4 regions of the Bacillus sp. LQ01 genome follow, and region 3 is predicted to be linked to each of the others. Evidence: riboswitches for the same ligand, from Rfam matches in the RefSeq annotation. Region 3 holds a riboswitch; each other region holds the start of a gene.
What was found. A riboswitch is a leader RNA that binds a small molecule or an ion and turns the genes downstream of it on or off. The one in region 3 is predicted to bind S-adenosylmethionine.

Region 1 (4,712 bases), 930 kb from region 3:
TCTCCCACTCTATCTCCGTAAGATGTAATGACTCAAATGCAAAAAAATCTTCGCAAATTTTTCCGATCAAGTGTGGATGTTCACTCAAAAAATTCCACTGTAACGCTTTAGGAAGAAAATATGTTTCATATTCTTTACTTCCCCGTACTACCTCATCAACTTCTCTTTGACAAATTCCTCTTATCAAGTAGTCATTTCTTAACTCTATTTGAATTTGCTGAAATGTTTTACTACATTTTTTCAATTGAAGTAAACACGTAACATACTTCCGAAAAAGTTCGCCGTCATACTGAACACAGTTTATAATACGGTCGACTTCATTCATAATGTACGAGCCTTTTCTTCTATTTGTAATAACCATTTTTCACGCTTTGATACTTTACTCGTTTTCACAGATTGAAACACTGAACGTTTTATATCGCGAATGCCACAAAAACGTAAAACACCTCTCTTCATCATAATCCAATTTGCTGATCGATATAATAGTGCGACGTACCATAACGGTGAATCTAGCGTATTAATCACCCACGCCTTCTTACCTTTCAATAAGCCTTTCGCCAGAGCCCCTTCATATTTATAAGCAAATCCAGCTACGAAAATACGATCGATAAATCCTTTTAAAATTGCTGGCATCCCCCACCACCATATTGGATAGATGAATAAAAGTGTATCTACTTCTTCTACTAACGTTCTGTACCGAGCTGTTTCTTCTTCATTTACTAAATCACGTCTTTTCTTCTCTTCATTAAATACGAGGACTGGATCAAATTGTTCTTTGTATAAATCAAGCAGCGTAACTGAATGATTTGTTTCCGGTAGTCCTTTTTGCACATGATTTAAAATCGCCGCGTTAAAACTTGAAGGATTAGGATGAGCGTATACAATTAGTACGTTCACTACATAACAACTCCCTCTATACGTTAAAGTTTCCCCTTCTTTAATAACTTCTCTACAATTTGTACGTTTTTCGAACTTTGCAATAATCGATTCAATAATATAAGTAATTCTTCTTTTTCTAAATCTTTCAGTTTCTCTTTAACTGCACTCTCACCAGCACCTTGCATATCATAAACAACTGCCGCCATATGCTTACAAAGATTCTCATATGGACATTCGCAGCTACTTTCTGAAAAATCTTCGAGATCGATAACTACTTCATAATTTCCTGCATTTCCAGTAACGAAAGCAAACACTTTTTTATCATGTATTTCAACATCTTCTACATGTCCATCTTCATAATATTCATATCCCTTATCTACAATGTACTTTGGGATCCATTTCGTTATATCTTTTAATAAGTAAGCGTACATAATTGTACCCCTTCCTTTAATTCCCTTTTGACTTCAAAAATCCTGTATGTTATTCTAATAACTGTCAAATAGCAAGTCTATATGACAAAACGACTGACACCTATTCGGCGAAGGTGTCTCTTTTCATTTGCAGCCGATATGAATTGCCTCTTTCAGGCACATTTAATTTTTGACACTACACACTCAACACCATTCCCTGTATCAGGCTGCTTTAGCAGTCTTTTACTCTACATACTCCGTTATTTTAAGAAAAAAAGAGAGCTTAGCTCCCTTTTCTCGCCTTATACAATACCCCTTTTTCAGCATAGAGATATTCATCAGCTAATGTAATTTTCCCATCCAGTTTTAGTTCGTCTAATAATCTTGATAAATAAAATTGATGCAACATCTTTTTCGTGAATTTTCCTTCATGATGCGAAACGATATGTTCTTGAATATCTAACAATGATATCGGCTTATCTTGCTCTATCATATATTCATAAACTGTACTACGCAGTTTTACGTATTTTTCGAGTGTCACAGTAATGCGCAACCCCTTTCTTCTTAATATAAATTTTCGTAATCGGTTTTTTTGCAATAAAAAAACCTCTCCGATAAGAAGAAGTTACGTATATATCTTCGTCTTATCTCCCAGAACAAATATGTTCTGCTGGAATTAGCACCTGCATCGCGGTTGCTGGGTTTCATCGGGCCAGTCCCTCCACCTCTCTGGATAAGAAAATATTCACTTAATTCTTACTATACGTAATTCCACTTTAATTGTCAAATAAATATAACAAATTATATTTTCTTCCTTACTGTTCATAGCAAGGAGGATTATGAAATGCATCAAAATGCTCGCGGATATGTACAAGATTCTTTTCAATCATTACAAGAAGCTAAAAATTGTTTAGAAGAAGCGCTCGAAACAGTTGAAAAAGATTTTAATCGCGCTCGTATTGAACAATCACTTTATGCTGTTGAACAAGCTATTCAACGTTGCGAGTACACCGTTCACATTTTAGAAAAAGATTAAAAACTTCCCATCAATTGATGGGAAGTTTTTTCAAATGGCATACTTCATAATTATTGCCGTTATGATTAAAAAATATACAGAATTAGCAATTTCTAAAATTCCTACTTTTATAATAGAAATTTTTTTGCCATACAACACAATTGCTCGAATGGCACTTGGTATAAAAATAAGAGAACACCAGGGATTAATCACAAATATGATTATTGTTAATACGATATGATATCCCCAAGATATAAGACGATACTTCGGGTTATTTTTTTCACGAATCATCGTTTTCACATAGAACGTACTACCTAAAAAGTATAAAAATGAAATAAGTGCAATGAATATAGCTGTATGATCGATTTGCTTCATTGAAAAGTAATAACTAATTAATCCACCGATACAAAACACAATAATCGCACAAATATCATTTAATAGTGCTCTTTCATTTTTTTGACGAGCGTAATACATATTCACTATAAATAATGGAATCATTACTATTACGAATAAAAGAATTCGCCACTCATATAATAAAGAAATCATCCCAAATAGGAACGCAATGCTGAAATAAACAATGGCAGCTTGTAAAAACTCTTTTTTTCGTCTTTGCTTTATGTACGTAAGAAATGGATACGTGGCTAAATAGATAAAAAACCACGCTAAAAACAATGGAATATGATAAATAGTAGGTTTCCCAAGTATGACACTTAATAAAAAAGGAATAACAAGCATAGCCCATGCACCATGTTGCTTCGGAATAACTAACTTCATTAACTATACACCTCACTTTTGAAAAAAGTTCTCACCTACCATTATACAAATAATTTTATATAATAACGGATGTATATTAAATCGATTTTTTGACAAAAAAATGCTCCTTACAATATGTAAGAAGCATGAAAGAGGCAAACGAATATGTAAGTCGCGACCCTACCTTATATGAGTATGCTTTTCTATGTCACGTTATGCTCATCTAATATACCGTATTTCTTTTTAAATCTTGTAAGAATCGTAATCCATGAAGTACTAAATAGTAATAAGAAAATAACATTCGAAATCGCATGGCTCAAATCAAAGTAAAAACTTGCGATATAATACGAAATGACAGTTTCCCACGTTGCTTCTCGTATAAAACCGAGAAGGCCCCAGAAATTCATAATCCAGCCAAATAAAAAGCCAACAATTACTCCGTAAAGAAGTCTTCCCCATAGCTTTTTCATAAAAAATGTATTACGAAGTAGACCTGCTATAAAACCAATCATGCCCCACGAAAACATTTGCCACGGTGTCCACGGACCTTGTCCTAAAAAAATATTAGATACAATTGCTGCTGTAGCACCAATCATAAAACCAGTTTCACTTCCAAATACAATTGCAGAAACGATAATGACAAAAGAAGTTGGTTGTACACTTGGTAAAATAGAAAATGGCACCCGGCTTACTGCTGCAATTGCCGCTAATACAGCAACGAGAACAATTTCACGTGAAACAAACGCCTTTCTTTCAAAACGGATATAGAAAGGTAACATAATAACCGCTAATATAAACAAACTACTTAACATGTAATAACCGTCCATGACAAGTGTCGTAAAGAGTAATGTGCCGATTATTACTGCAAAGATACATATTATGAATGCAACATATCGTTTGGACAAGCTTCGTACACATCCTCCCACGTTAATGCATATGGCAATTCTTTTCGAATGAATCGGTTAATAGATGTTGTATAAAAGAAGTTGCCGCTAAAAAATTCTTTCGGTGCATCATTCATAATGACTGTTCCATCAAATAGCATCATACATTGATCAACGTATTTCGCTGTAAACTCAATATCATGCGTTGCCATTACAATTGTTGTACCTTCTTTTTGTAGCTTCCTAAATAGCTCTCCTACTCTTTCTTTCTTCCATGGATCTAATCCCTTTGTCGGTTCATCCAGTAATAATAAAGTCGGCTTTGATAATAACGTCGTACATAACGCAAGTAATTGTTGCTCTCCTCCGCTACAATCGTGCGGATGGCGTTCTTTAAGCGAATACAACCAAAACTGTTTTAGCGTATTTTCTGCTATTTCTTTTCCTTGTTCTCCGTATAATTCACGTGCACGTTCATAAACCTCGTCCCATACTGTATCAAATGTAAAATGATAATACGGATGCTGCGATACATACCCAATACTTTTAAATCGTTCTTTCGAATCAATTTTATGTATCACTTTTCCGTTCCACTTTACTTTCCCTCTTCTCGCTTTTTGTAATCCTGCTAAAATCGTTAACAGTGTAGACTTACCTGTACCGTTCTTCCCAACGAGCGCTACCCATTTTCCTTTTTCAATCGAAACTGATAAATCATGTAAAATAAGCGGACTATTTTTTTCATATTGGAACGAAATATGCTCTGCGCTT
Region 2 (4,712 bases), on a different contig from region 3:
ATTTTTCCTAATAAGAAACGCGTGTGAACATTGTTCCGCGCGTTTTTTGTCTATCTAAAAGCGTGCTGCAATGAATAGAAGATTGGGGTTATGAGTTTTAGAGGAAATAAGGGAGGAATTTAAATGTATTTACACGGCACAAGCCGAATTAATGGGCAAGGACACTTAGAAATTGGAGGGTGCGATACGACGCAGCTAGCAAAGCAATACGGAACACCACTTTATGTATACGATGAAGAGTCTATCCGAGGAAAATGCCGAGCATTTCATCGTGCTTTTAAAGAAAGTGGTTTCTCTTATCAAGTAGCATATGCAAGCAAGGCGTTCTTGTGCATGGAGATGTGCCGAGTAGCTCGTGAAGAGAATATGTCATTAGACGTTGTCTCTGGGGGAGAATTATATACTGCGCTCCAAGCAGGATTTCCGGCATCACGTATTCATTTTCATGGAAATAATAAAACAGAAGAAGAAATAGTGATGGCTCTTCAGGCGAATATCGGTTGTTTTGTCGTAGATAATTTCTTTGAATTAGAAGTTTTACACGATTTAGCGATGCAACATGGAAAGTTTGTGAACATATTAATTCGTGTAACGCCTGGAGTAGAGGCGCACACACATGAATATATTACGACAGGCCAAGATGATTCGAAATTTGGATTTGGCGTTTCAAACGGTCAAGCGATGCAGGCAATTAGATTTGCTTTACAAAAATCCAATTATAATGTGCTAGGGATCCATTCACATATTGGATCGCAAATATTTGAAACAGCTGGTTTTGTTCGAGCGATTGAAGTTCTTCGCCAATTTTTAGTAGAAGTGAGAGAGCAAACAAACTATGTAGTAAAAGTGTTAAATGTAGGCGGGGGATTTGGAATACGCTACACAGAGTCAGATACACCATTAACTCTTGAGACATATGTGCGAGCTGTAACAAGTGCAGTGAGAGAACAATTTACTGTATGTGAATATCCATTGCCAGAAATATGGATTGAACCAGGACGTAGCATTGTAGGTGATGCTGGGACAACAATTTATACAGTTGGATCTGTGAAAGATATTCCTGGTATTCGGAAATATGTATCAGTCGATGGTGGAATGACAGATAATTTAAGACCTGCTTTATATAGCGCGCGTTATGAAGCGATGTTAGCGAATCGAGGGAATGATGAGAATGAGGAACTCGTTTCGATTGCCGGGAAATGCTGTGAGAGTGGAGACATGTTGATTTGGGATATTCATTTACCAAAAGTCGCTTCTTCTGATTTACTAGCAGTTTCCTGTACAGGAGCATACGGGTACTCGATGGCGAATAATTACAATCGGATTCGAAGACCAGCCGTTGTCTTTGCAAAAGGCGGAACATCGCAAGTAGTTGTGGAACGCGAAACATATGAAAATATTATTGGGAACGATCGCATACGTATTAAAGAGCTTGTCTAAATAGAAAAAGGGGTTGTTCGGATGGGCAATTCCTTTTTTGTAAAAATAAAATAATTAAAATATATCGGAAAACTAGGATTGAAAAAAATCAGAATTATGATAAAATACAAATACAAAGCTTATCAAGAGAAGCGGAGGGAACTGGCCCGAAGAAGCTCGGCAACCTGCTTATAGAAAGCAAGGTGCTAAATCCAGCAAAATGGAATCCATTTTGAAAGATAAGGTAAAATATATTACCGAACAGTCTTTTCGAAATGGGAAAGATTTTTTTTATGAATAAAAAGGGGGGCTGTTCGCGTGGGTGTACGGGAACATTTTGATGAAGTATCCGAGAAGATTGAAGCGATGCTTGCTGATATGAAATATGGTTCAATTACAATTGTTGTGCAAGATGGAAAAGTAATTCAGTTAGAGAAAAGTGAAAAGGTACGTTTAAAGTGAAAAGCGCTGACTAGAAAAACTAGAGGCGGTTTTAACCTATTTTCATTAGGTTAAAACCGTCTTTTTGCTTTTACAGGGGGAAAAAACATGTTGACGTATGAAACGTGGGAAGAAAATGTTGTTTCGTTTTCGGAAGAAGATGAAACAAAAGGCGCGCTATCAGTATTAAAGTGGGCTTATAAAGAATATAAAGATGAAATCGTCTACGCATGTAGCTTTGGGGTGGAAGGTATGGTATTGCTGCACCTTATAAACCAAGTAAATCCATCTGCTAAAGTTGTATTTTTAGATACAAATGTTCATTTTCAAGAAACATATGAATTAATTCAAAAAGTGCGGAGGCGATTTCCTTCATTAAATATTATAGAAAAACAACCGGAACTTACGCTTGATGAACAAGAGAAGTTGCATGGTGAGAAATTATGGGAAAGTAATCCGAATCTTTGTTGTAAGATTAGAAAAATTTTACCGTTAGAAAAATCATTAGCAGCGGAAAAAGCGTGGATATCGGGCTTAAGAAGGGAACAATCAGAAACACGTAAGCATACAAAGTTTATAAATCAAGATCATCGTTTTCAATCTATTAAAGTTTGTCCACTCATTCATTGGACGTGGAAAGAAGTTTGGCGATATGTATACAAACATAGCTTGCCGTATAACCCGTTGCATGATGTTGGCTATCCAAGTATTGGGTGTGAGAAATGTACGTTACCTGTAGGGGATGGTGGCGATTCAAGAGATGGTAGATGGGCTGGGAAAGTGAAAACCGAATGTGGTCTTCATTACCAATAAGATGAATCTTGAAATAAAGCTAAGAGAGGATATAGAAAAATGAGCATAGTAAACGAATTAGTAAACCGTATAGATGAGACATATGACGTATCACAAATTGAAAAAGAAATTAAATTAGACAATATTGCGTTAAGTGATTTAGAACTATTGGCGACAGGTGGATATAGCCCCCTTACTGGTTTTTTAGGGAAGGAAGATTATGATTCAGTCGTAGAAACGCTTCGTTTAGCAAATGGTAGTGTGTGGAGTATACCGATTACATTACCGGTAACAGAAAAAGTCGCAGAAAGCCTGAAGGTTGGAGAGGAAGTAAAGCTTGTCAACAATGGAAATATATACGGTGTCATTCAAATAGAAGATATTTTTGTACCAGATAAAGAAAAAGAAGCGTTACTTGTATATAAAACAACGGATGAGGCTCATCCAGGAGTGAAAAAATTATATGAACGACCAAACGTTTACGTTGGAGGAACTATTATTCTAACAAAACGCTTTGAAAATAATCAATTTCCTTCTTATCATTTAGACCCAATTGAAACGAGGGAAGCATTTAAAAAACGTGGGTGGAAAACAGTGGTCGGATTTCAAACGAGAAACCCGGTACATCGTGCCCATGAGTATATTCAAAAATCTGCTCTTGAAATTGTAGATGGTCTCTTTTTAAATCCGCTCGTCGGAGAAACGAAATCGGATGATATTCCTGCTGATGTAAGAATGGAAAGCTATGAAGTACTTCTTCAAAAATATTATCCGAAAAATCGTGTCTTTTTAAGTGTATTTCCTGCTGCCATGCGTTACGCAGGACCAAGGGAAGCGATATTTCATGCGTTAGTAAGAAAGAATTTTGGATGTACCCACTTTATAGTAGGGCGTGATCATGCTGGAGTAGGAGATTATTACGGAACGTATGAAGCGCAAGAAATCTTCACAAATTTTACGATAGAAGAGTTAGGAATTACACCACTATTCTTTGAACATAGTTTTTACTGCACCAAATGTGAAGCGATGGCTTCAACGAAAACATGTCCGCACGGAAAAGAAGATCATGTTATTTTATCGGGTACGAAAGTAAGAGAATTATTAAGAAACGGTGAGATTCCGCCAAGTACATTTAGTCGTAAAGAAGTAGTGGAAGTGCTAATTAAAGGCTTGAAAAAAGAAGTAGTAACAGAATAGGGAGAGAACGAGATGGATACGAATATTACTTGGCATACAGCTTCGGTTTCAAAAGATGAGAGAAGAGTGAAGAATGGACATCATAGTTTTGTAATTTGGTTTACTGGTTTATCAGCTTCGGGTAAATCTACAGTAGCGAATGCGGTCGCTCGTAAACTGTTTGAAAAGAATATTGGAAATTATGTGCTGGATGGGGATAACATTCGCCACGGTTTAAATAAAGACTTAGGATTTTCTGAAAGTGATCGCATGGAAAATATAAGACGTATTGGCGAAGTGGCAAAGTTATTTGTAGATCAAGGAGCAGTTGTCCTTACAGCATTTATTTCACCATTTCGAGTAGACCGCAAACAAGTAAGAGATTTATTAGCGGCAGATGAATTTATTGAAATTTTTGTGAAGTGTCCGATTGAAGAGTGTGAGAAACGTGATCCGAAAGGACTTTATAAAAAGGCAAGAAAAGGTGATATTAAGGATTTCACAGGTATTGATTCGCCTTATGAAGAGCCAGAGCAAGCGGAATTAATTGTAGAAACGCACAAATATTCTATTGAAGAATGTGCAGAACAAATCGTGAAGTACTTACAAGAGCGTAGTTTTATATAGGGGGATAAACAATGAGTTATGAAAAAGTATGGGCTAACAATGAAAAATTAAATCAGACCGAGAAAAATAAATTAGAAAAAGATGGCTTAGAAATTTTTAATGATATTCCTTACTATGCGGAAAATGGTTTCGAATCTATTCCGAAAGAAGAGTGGGATGCCTTTAAATGGGCAGGCTTGTATTTACAAAGACCGAAAGAAGCTGGTTATTTTATGATGCGGGTAAATATTCCGTCAGGGATTATTACAAATGCACAG
Region 3 (4,712 bases):
TCATTTAGTTCTTCATCTAAATGAGACAGCTCATAATCACTTAGTACAATATTCGTTGCCCCAAATGTATTTGTTTCAATAATATCCGCTCCAGCTTCAATATAAGCTTTATGAATCTTTAAAATAACGTCTGGTCTTGTTTCCACTAAATATTCATTACAGCCCTCGTACTCTTCTCCTCCGAAATCTTCAGCAGTTAAATCCTCTTGCTGAATCATTGTCCCCATTGCACCATCTAATATTAAAATGCTATTTTTCAATTTTTCTTCTATACACTTCATCAATTAATACCTTCTTTCACTTCTTGCTTTTCTCTTACATATTTAACAAGATGTTCTGTAATTTCATACTTTAAAAATGGTGTAATAAGATAAATACCATTAAAATATTTCATCGCTGCGTCGACCAATTCTTGTGAAATGCGAATCCCTTCCTCAATTGCTGCCTCTTTCGTTTCATGTCCATCCATTCTCTCTCTTATTTCTTCAGGAAGAGTAATACCCGGCACCTCAAAATGAAGAAAATCTGCATTCCGCTTACTTACTAACGGCATAATTCCAATAAAAATAGGTTGTTCCAAATGCTTTGTCGCTTCATACACTTCTTCAATTAACTTGATATCGTAAATTGGCTGAGTTAAAAAATACTCCGCTCCAGCATCTATTTTTCGTTCCATTCGCTTAACTGCTGCTTTTAAGTGCCTCACGTGAGGATTAAATGCGCCGCCTACAGAAAACCTTGTCGCCGGTCCAATTGATTTCCCTAAAATTGAACGTCCATCGTTCATTTCTTTAATCATTTTAATAAGCTCAATAGAGGATAAATCATATACAGAAGTGGCACCGGGAAAATCACCAACGCGCGCTGGATCACCAGTTAAAGCTAACACTTCTTCCATCCCTAACGCCGATAAACCTAACAAATGAGATTGTAGTCCAATGACGTTATGATCTCTACACGTTAAATGCGTCAATACTGGGATATCATGCTTCGTTAATAACGCACCCATCGCCATATTAGAGACACGAGGCGATGCTAATGAATTATCTGCTAGAGTAATAGCATCTGCTCCCGCTCTTTTTAACGCTCTTGCTCCTTCAAAAAAACGCTGTGTATCTAACGTTTTCGGTGGATCTAATTCCACTACAACTGTCGTTTGTTTTTTTGCTTTCTCTGCTAGAGTGACGTGAGCCTTCGAACGTTCCTCATGCGTATGAACGACTTTTGGCCTTTGAATCGTTTCTTTTTCTATTACAGGGGTAATATTCGCAACAGCGCGCTTCATACTTTGAATATGTTCTGGAGTCGTACCACAACAGCCACCCAATAACCGAATACCTTGCTCAATAAATTTCGGTGTCATTGCTTCAAAATAAGCTGGACTTCCCTCATATACGTAACGTCCCTCTACATAATTCGGGAGACCTGCATTTGGGTATGCTGATAAATAGCCATTTTGCGGAATCGATATCATTTTGAAAGCTTCCGTCATATGAAGCGGCCCCAGTTGACAATTCAATCCAACAACATTTGCACCGTAATCTATAAACTGCTTTAATATTTCATTGACATCATTTCCATTTTGAGTCGTACCTGCTTCATGTAACGCTAATTGCGCAACAATCGGAATATTCGTTTGCTTACGCAACACTTTAACAGCATGAAGTAATTCAAATTCATCATAAAAAGTTTCTAATAGTAATCCATCAACCTGTTCTTCTAGTAAAGACCCCGCCTGTTCAAGTAACATAAACTCCCTTTCCATATCAGTCGTTGTAACAGCTCCGATATGTTTCATACCACCAATTGTTCCTAAAATTGCATTTTTATCTGTCACAGATGCTTTCGCCAATTTCACTGCCGCTCTATTAATTTTTGTAACTTGATTTTCTAAACCATACATACGTAATTTCGCCTCATTTGCTCCATACGTATTCGTTTGAATTACATCTGCTCCAGCAGCTACATATTGTTTATGAATGGATATAATTAGATCTGGATCAGATACGTTCAATTCTTCAAAGCTACTTTGCAAACCATGTGAATGCAATAACGTTCCAACCGCACCATCACCTATTACAATTCCTTTTGATAATAAATCTAGTAATTTCACGAATCTCCCTCATTTCTATCAATATAAAAACCCCCTCTTCACTTTGAAGAGGGGGACATAATTGTTCCTCCTCTTATTATGCAAAACATTCGTTTTGCAGGTATTAGCACCGTTTCAAACATTTCGTTTGAAGGTTGCCGGGTTTCACAGGGCCTTTCCCTCCACCGCTCTCAATAAGAGTTGTCTTTATTATTTTATTTATGTAGCTAAAAGGAAATGCGTTCCCCTTTTAACAATGTTTGTTAATTTTTTAATAAATTTAGCATGCACAAAATTAAAAGTCAATGACACTTGCGGAAAAATAAAAATTATTTAAAATAAAGTTGCAATTCAATTATCTTTTATTGTAAAGTTAAAAACATAATAAAAATTTCATACGAACATTCTTATCTAGAGAGGTAGAGGGACTGGCCCTGTGACGCCTCAGCAACCATTAACATTTTGTTAATAAGGTGCTAATTCCAGCAAATTGTGAAAGATTTGACAGATGAGAAGAAGACTCTATTCAAACCGAAAGCCTTCTTCTTAGAAGGCTTTTTTTATTTTATATTCACTTAATGTTTCAATTTAAAAAGGAGGAATTTTCACATGTCAACAATCGAAACAAAACTAGCACAAATCGGAAATCGTAGTGAAACTACAACTGGAACGGTTAATCCACCAGTTTATTTCTCAACCGCTTATCGCCACGAAGGAATTGGTAAATCTACTGGCTTTGACTATTCACGAACTGGCAATCCAACTCGCGGTCTTTTAGAACAGGCGATCGCAGACTTAGAATATGGCGAAAAAGGTTATGCCTGTAGTTCAGGGATGGCGGCTGTTCTCCTCGTCCTTTCTCTATTCCGCTCTGGAGACGAACTTATTGTATCTGAAGATTTATACGGGGGAACGTATCGATTATTTTCTGAGCATGAAAAAAAGTGGAATGTTCGATGTAGATACGTAAATACACAGTCTATTAAACAAATTGAGCAAGCTATCACAACTGAAACGAAGGCTATTTTCATAGAAACTCCAACTAATCCATTAATGCAAGTTACTGATATTGCTGCTGTCGCAACTGTAGCGAAAAGGCACGGACTACTTCTTATTGTAGACAACACATTCTACACACCTTATATACAGCAACCATTAACAGAAGGTGCTGACATTGTACTTCATAGCGCAACGAAATATTTAGGGGGACATAACGATGTACTAAGCGGGCTTGTCGTTGCAAAAGGAAAGGAACTTTGCGAGGAAATCGCTCATTATCATAATGCATCAGGTGCAGTTTTAAGCCCATTTGACTCATGGTTATTAATTCGCGGTATGAAAACGTTAGCGCTTCGCATGAGACAACATGAAGAAAATGCGAAAGCAGTTGTTGCGTATTTAAATGATGAAGACGGGGTGACAGATGTATTTTATCCAGGAAGAGGCGGCATGATTTCATTCCGCCTTAAAGATGAAGCTTGGATTAATCCATTCTTACAATCTTTATCCTTAATTACATTTGCCGAAAGTCTTGGTGGTGTAGAAAGTTTAATGACTTATCCAGCAACGCAAACACATGCTGATATTCCTGAAGAAATTAGAACAGCAAACGGCGTATGCAATCGTCTTCTTCGATTCTCAGTTGGCATTGAAAATAGTAACGATTTAATTCAAGACTTAAAGCAAGCCATTAAACTCGTAAAAGAAGGTGTAAGAATATGAGCTATTCTATAGATACACTCTTACTACACAACCAATATAAACATGACTCGCAAACAGGCGCTGTGAACGTTCCTATTTATAACACATCAACTTTTCACCAGTTTGATGTAGATACGTTCGGAAAATATGACTATAGCAGGTCAGGAAATCCAACTCGTGAAGCTCTTGAAGATATCGTTGCTTTATTAGAAGGCGGAACAAAAGGATTCGCCTTTGCATCAGGCATTGCAGCGATTTCCACTGCATTCCTCCTTCTTTCACAAGGTGATCACGTACTCATTTCAGAAGATGTGTACGGAGGCACTTACCGAGTGATAACTGAGGTACTCTCCCGTTACGGTGTTTCACATACATTTGTTGATATGACCAATTTAGAAGAAATAAAACAAAACATGAAACCAAATACAAAGCTCTTTTATGTAGAAACACCTTCTAACCCACTTTTAAAAGTGACAGATATTCGCGAGGTTTCTAAACTCGCAAAATCTATTGGCGCTCTTACTTTTGTTGATAATACATTTTTGACACCACTATTCCAAAAACCACTTGAACTTGGAGCTGATGTCGTTCTTCATAGTGCTACAAAATTTATTGCTGGTCATAGTGATGTTACTGCCGGATTAGCAGTAGTAAAAGATGCAGAACTCGCTCAAAAGCTTGGATTTTTACAAAATGCATTCGGTGCTATTTTAGGACCTCAAGATTGTTCTCTCGTACTTCGCGGTCTAAAAACATTGCACGTACGCCTCGAGCATTCAGCTAAAAATGCCAATAAAATCGCACATTATTTACAAGAGCACGCTAAAGTACAAAATGTCTATTATCCGGGATTACAAACACATCTCGGATTTGATATTCAACAATCTCAAGCAACATCAGCTGGAGCGGTCTTATCGTT
Region 4 (4,712 bases), 490 kb from region 3:
CACCAAGCATTTCAGCATAGCGAGATGCATCAAGTGGTAAGAATGGTGAACCGAAGCAAGTTGAGAATGTTGCTTGCGGAGATGTAACACCGCGCTCTGTTCCTGCTAGTTTACTAGTGTAACCACTTAAGAAATGATACATAGCTTGTTCTTTTGATAACTTACTGATTGGAGGCAATACGCCAGATGCATCAGCAGTTAAGAAAATGATTGTATTTGGGTGTCCAGCAACACTTGGCAGTACGATATTGTCGATCGCATGCATAGGGTATGCAGCACGAGTATTTTCTGTTAAAGTAGTATCGTTATAGTCTGCGATACGCGTTTGGTCATTAATGATAACGTTTTCTAAAACAGATCCAAATGTGATTGCATCGAAAATTTGTGGTTCTTTCTCGTGAGAAAGGTTTACACATTTCGCGTAGCAACCGCCTTCAATATTGAATACACCGTTATCAGACCAACCGTGCTCATCATCACCAATTAATTTACGGTTTGGATCAGCAGATAATGTTGTTTTACCTGTTCCAGATAAACCGAAGAATAATGCTACATCGCCTTCTTCACCTACGTTTGCAGAACAGTGCATAGAAAGAATATCTTGTTCAGGTAATAAGAAGTTCATAATAGAGAAGATTGATTTTTTCATTTCTCCAGCGTATTCTGTACCACCAATTAATACGATGCGTTTTTCGAATGAAACCATAATGAATGCTTCAGAGTTTGTACCGTCAACAGCTGGATCAGCTTTGAAATTCGGTGCAGAAACAATTGTGAATTCTGATTCATGAGTCGTTAATTCTTCTTCAGTTGGACGAATGAATAATTGATGTACAAATAAATTGTGCCATGCATATTCGTTAATAACTTGAATTGGTAGGCGGTAATTGCGGTCAGCGCCTGCAAATCCTTTGAAGACGAATAACTCTTCTTTTTCTTTTAAGTATTCTAAAACTTTAGTATATAATTTATTAAAATGTTCTTCAGAAATCGGTTGGTTCACAGCTCCCCAAGCAATTTTGTCAGCAACCGATGCTTCTTTCACAATAAATTTATCTTTAGGAGAACGTCCTGTATATTTTCCTGTTGAAGCAGAAACGGCACCAGTAGAAGTTAATTTCCCTTCATTTCGCATTAATACTTTTTCCACTAATTGCGGAACACTTAGTTGAATCTGTGCATTGCTTCCGTTCAATAATTCGTGTAAACCAATTTGGACATTCACAGTACTCATATTTATATACCATCCTTTTCATTTAATGAAATATTTCTCGTAATCCCCAACAAGAGTATAACACAATTATATAAATAATGTATACTATTTATTTCTTTTTGTTTGTGTGAATGCATTATTTCCCTATTAATATTTCATTTCAGGCGTATTGAGAAAAACTTTCAGGAAAATGTGAATATTAATTGACAAATGAATATCATTTCTTTAGTATAGGTTGGGACGGATACTCTCTTATCCCGAGCTGGCGGAGGGACAGGCCCGATGAAGCCCAGCAACCTCACTTGTATTGATAAATGCAGGTGAATAGGTGCTAAAACCTGTGCGAGGCTACAGGTCTCGAACGATAAGAGCGAAGGGCAAAAAGCAGTATGCAAGTAGCAAATTAAACCTTTCCTCTATGTAAAGTAGGAAAGGTTTTTCTGTATGCTTGTGTGGGAGAATAAATGTATGTCGCAGTTTGTGGCAAATTAAGGATGAGTTCCGTACAATATATACAATTACTGTAGGGAGGTTTACCACATGACAAAAAAACGTCATCTGTTCACATCTGAGTCTGTAACTGAAGGACATCCAGATAAAATTTGTGACCAAATTTCTGATTCAATTTTAGATGCGATCTTATCAAAAGACGCAAATGCACGTGTAGCTTGTGAAACAACTGTAACAACTGGTTTAGTATTGGTAGCGGGGGAAATTACGACTTCTACTTACGTAGATATTCCGAAAATCGTTCGTGAAACAATTCAAGGCATTGGTTACACACGCGCAAAATACGGATTCGATGCAGAAACTTGTGCTGTTTTAACATCTATCGATGAGCAGTCTGCTGACATCGCTATGGGTGTTGACCAAGCGCTAGAAGCACGCGAAGGTCAAATGACTGACGCTGAGATTGAGGCAATTGGTGCAGGAGACCAAGGTTTAATGTTTGGTTTTGCATGTAATGAAACACAAGAATTAATGCCACTTCCAATCTCGCTTGCTCACAAATTAGCTCGCCGTTTAACTGAAGTACGTAAAGATGATACATTATCATACTTACGTCCAGATGGAAAAACGCAAGTTACAGTTGAGTATGATGAAAATGGTAAACCAGTACGTGTTGATACTATCGTAATTTCTACACAACATCACCCAGATGTTACATGGGAAGAAATCGATCGCGACTTAAAAGAGCACGTAATTAAAGCTGTAGTACCAGCAGAATTAATGGATGGAGAAACGAAATTCTTCATTAATCCAACTGGCCGCTTCGTAATTGGTGGACCACAAGGTGATGCTGGTTTAACAGGACGTAAAATCATCGTTGATACTTACGGTGGATACGCTCGCCACGGTGGCGGTGCATTCTCTGGTAAAGATGCAACGAAAGTTGACCGTTCTGCAGCATATGCAGCTCGTTATGTTGCGAAAAACATCGTAGCAGCTGGTCTTGCTGAAAAAGCAGAAGTACAACTTGCATACGCAATCGGTGTAGCACAACCAGTATCAATTTCAGTTGATACATTCGGCACTGGTAAAGTATCTGAAGACGTACTAGTAGAACTAGTTCGTAACAACTTCGATCTTCGCCCGGCTGGTATTATTAAAATGTTAGACTTACGTCGCCCAATTTACAAACAAACAGCAGCTTACGGCCACTTCGGACGTACTGATGTAGATCTATCATGGGAACGTACAGACAAAGCTGCAGCTTTAAAAGAGCAAGCTGGTCTATAATATATGAAAAAAAGCTTTGCGCGGTGAGCGCAAAGCTTTTTTTATTTATAATTACGTTGGAATAAAGCGAAGAGTTCAATGTCATGCCAAGTGCCGTTGCGGAATATAGCTTCTTTACAAGTTCCTTCATGTTGAAAACCAAGTGATTTATATAATTTAACTGCTCTATCGTTAAAGGAAAATACTCGTAAAGAAAGGCGATGTAAATTTAATTCTAAAAATGCATAATCCAATAATAGGGTTAAAGCTTCCTGCCCATAACCTTGCCCCCAGTAATCCTTTTTACCAATATCAATAATGCATTCAGCGTTTCGATTATACGAATCAATATGAATTAAAGAAGTAATACCAATTGGAAGATGCGTAGCTTTTTCTTCAATGATATAGCTCTTAGAGTTCGAAGAATGAATAAATTGCCGGCAAAGTTTTTCTGTGTCTTGAAAGGAATATTTATCAAGAGTGAGTGTAGTTGAACTCATAACGTCTATATCATTATGCCATTTATAATATGTTAGAATATCATCTTCGGAAAACTTTCGTAACTGGATACGGTTGGATTCAAACAATGTAAACACCCCTTTTGTATTTACTGGTTTTTGTTCATTATCTCAACACACGAACTACAATAAATTTGTCCTTCTAATTCAATATACTTTTTCATATTCGTCATGCCATTCGCCGGAAAGGGCATATGAATCCACGCTTTTTCATACGTTTGTATTTCTGTTTTACATGATTTACAAAAGATTGATTTCTTTTTGAACATATGTAATCAACCTTTCATTTGACGTGCTTTACTTGCGCAAAAGGCACTACTTAGTAAAAATAGTGTCGCGAATATAATGCTTACTAATGTAGCGTATGGAATTGCGCCTTTTAAGGAAAAGCCGACAGTGATTGAAGCGATGAATAAGAGGATAAATGTTGTTGTTAATTTTTTATAAAGTTCCATACTATGTAGACCTCCAATTTATTTTTTAGTACAAGTTTTAAAATTGAATTCTATTATGTAGAAAATATAAAGAGTAGCTAAAGATGTGTAGTCTAGGAGTATAAGAAAGTACACTTTCCTTTTTGTGGGTTAGTATACTTATATTGTATCATGGCGCATGATTGGCTTCATACATAATTGTGTAAAGGTATGTATGATAAAATGAAGAAAAGTCTTTAAGAAAGGAAAGATAAAAAATGAGTGTAACTGAACATAAAAAACAAGCTCCAAAAGAAGTGCGTTGCAAGATTGTTACGATTTCCGATACACGTACGGAAGAAACAGATAAGAGCGGACAACTATTACATGAATTGTTAAAAGAAGCGGGACATAAAGTAACTTCTTATGAAATTGTAAAAGATGATAAAGAAAGTATTCAGCAAGCGGTGTTAGCTGGTTATCATAAGGAAGATGTAGATGTTGTATTAACAAACGGCGGTACTGGTATTACGAAACGTGATGTCACAATTGAAGCAGTATCAGCGTTATTAGATAAAGAAATTGTTGGATTTGGTGAGCTGTTCCGTATGATTAGTTATTTAGAAGATATCGGAAGCAGCGCAATGTTAAGTAGAGCGATTGGTGGTACAATTGGGCGCAAAGTAGTCTTCTCGATGCCAGGGTCTAGCGGAGCGGTTCGACTTGCGATGAATAAATTAATTTTACCGGAATTAGGCCATATTACATTTGAGCTGCATCGCCAATGAGTAAGTGTGCTGGAATTGTATTAGCGGGCGGTATGTCGAGTAGATTTGGTGAGCCGAAAGC

Region 1: another riboswitch for S-adenosylmethionine. It lies ahead of AC22L0_RS20240 (hypothetical protein); the one in region 3 lies ahead of AC22L0_RS15450 (bifunctional homocysteine S-methyltransferase/methylenetetrahydrofolate reductase).
Region 2: another riboswitch for S-adenosylmethionine. It lies ahead of AC22L0_RS03550 (YezD family protein); the one in region 3 lies ahead of AC22L0_RS15450 (bifunctional homocysteine S-methyltransferase/methylenetetrahydrofolate reductase).
Region 4: another riboswitch for S-adenosylmethionine. It lies ahead of metK (methionine adenosyltransferase); the one in region 3 lies ahead of AC22L0_RS15450 (bifunctional homocysteine S-methyltransferase/methylenetetrahydrofolate reductase).

Annotation. Positions count from the first base shown of each region.
Region 1 is NZ_JBYEZL010000002.1:1,522,056-1,526,767, reverse strand. It holds gene AC22L0_RS20255 (group-specific protein) at 1-325, opposite strand, end outside; gene AC22L0_RS20250 (NAD(P)H-dependent oxidoreductase) at 322-897, opposite strand; gene AC22L0_RS20245 (SWIM zinc finger family protein) at 921-1,310, opposite strand; gene AC22L0_RS20240 (hypothetical protein) at 1,573-1,830, opposite strand; SAM riboswitch class I at 1,931-2,029, opposite strand; gene AC22L0_RS20235 (hypothetical protein) at 2,134-2,325, shown strand; gene AC22L0_RS20230 (YwiC-like family protein) at 2,356-3,078, opposite strand; gene AC22L0_RS20225 (ECF transporter S component) at 3,261-3,962, opposite strand; gene AC22L0_RS20220 (ABC transporter ATP-binding protein) at 3,935-4,712, opposite strand, start outside.
Region 2 is NZ_JBYEZL010000001.1:651,567-656,278, forward strand. It holds gene lysA (diaminopimelate decarboxylase) at 124-1,440, shown strand; SAM riboswitch class I at 1,557-1,665, shown strand; gene AC22L0_RS03550 (YezD family protein) at 1,738-1,881, shown strand; gene AC22L0_RS03555 (phosphoadenylyl-sulfate reductase) at 1,969-2,673, shown strand; gene sat (sulfate adenylyltransferase) at 2,713-3,849, shown strand; gene cysC (adenylyl-sulfate kinase) at 3,862-4,455, shown strand; gene AC22L0_RS03570 (nitrite/sulfite reductase) at 4,467-4,712, shown strand, end outside.
Region 3 is NZ_JBYEZL010000002.1:592,215-596,926, reverse strand. It holds gene metH (methionine synthase) at 1-281, opposite strand, end outside; gene AC22L0_RS15450 (bifunctional homocysteine S-methyltransferase/methylenetetrahydrofolate reductase) at 281-2,113, opposite strand; SAM riboswitch class I at 2,184-2,293, opposite strand; SAM riboswitch class I at 2,497-2,607, shown strand; gene metI (cystathionine gamma-synthase/O-acetylhomoserine thiolyase) at 2,702-3,814, shown strand; gene metC (cystathionine beta-lyase) at 3,811-4,712, shown strand, end outside.
Region 4 is NZ_JBYEZL010000002.1:99,115-103,826, forward strand. It holds gene pckA (phosphoenolpyruvate carboxykinase (ATP)) at 1-1,234, opposite strand, end outside; SAM riboswitch class I at 1,463-1,584, shown strand; gene metK (methionine adenosyltransferase) at 1,754-2,953, shown strand; gene AC22L0_RS12855 (GNAT family N-acetyltransferase) at 2,995-3,519, opposite strand; gene AC22L0_RS12860 (hypothetical protein) at 3,540-3,719, opposite strand; gene AC22L0_RS12865 (hypothetical protein) at 3,726-3,905, opposite strand; gene AC22L0_RS12870 (MogA/MoaB family molybdenum cofactor biosynthesis protein) at 4,142-4,651, shown strand; gene AC22L0_RS12875 (molybdenum cofactor guanylyltransferase) at 4,648-4,712, shown strand, end outside.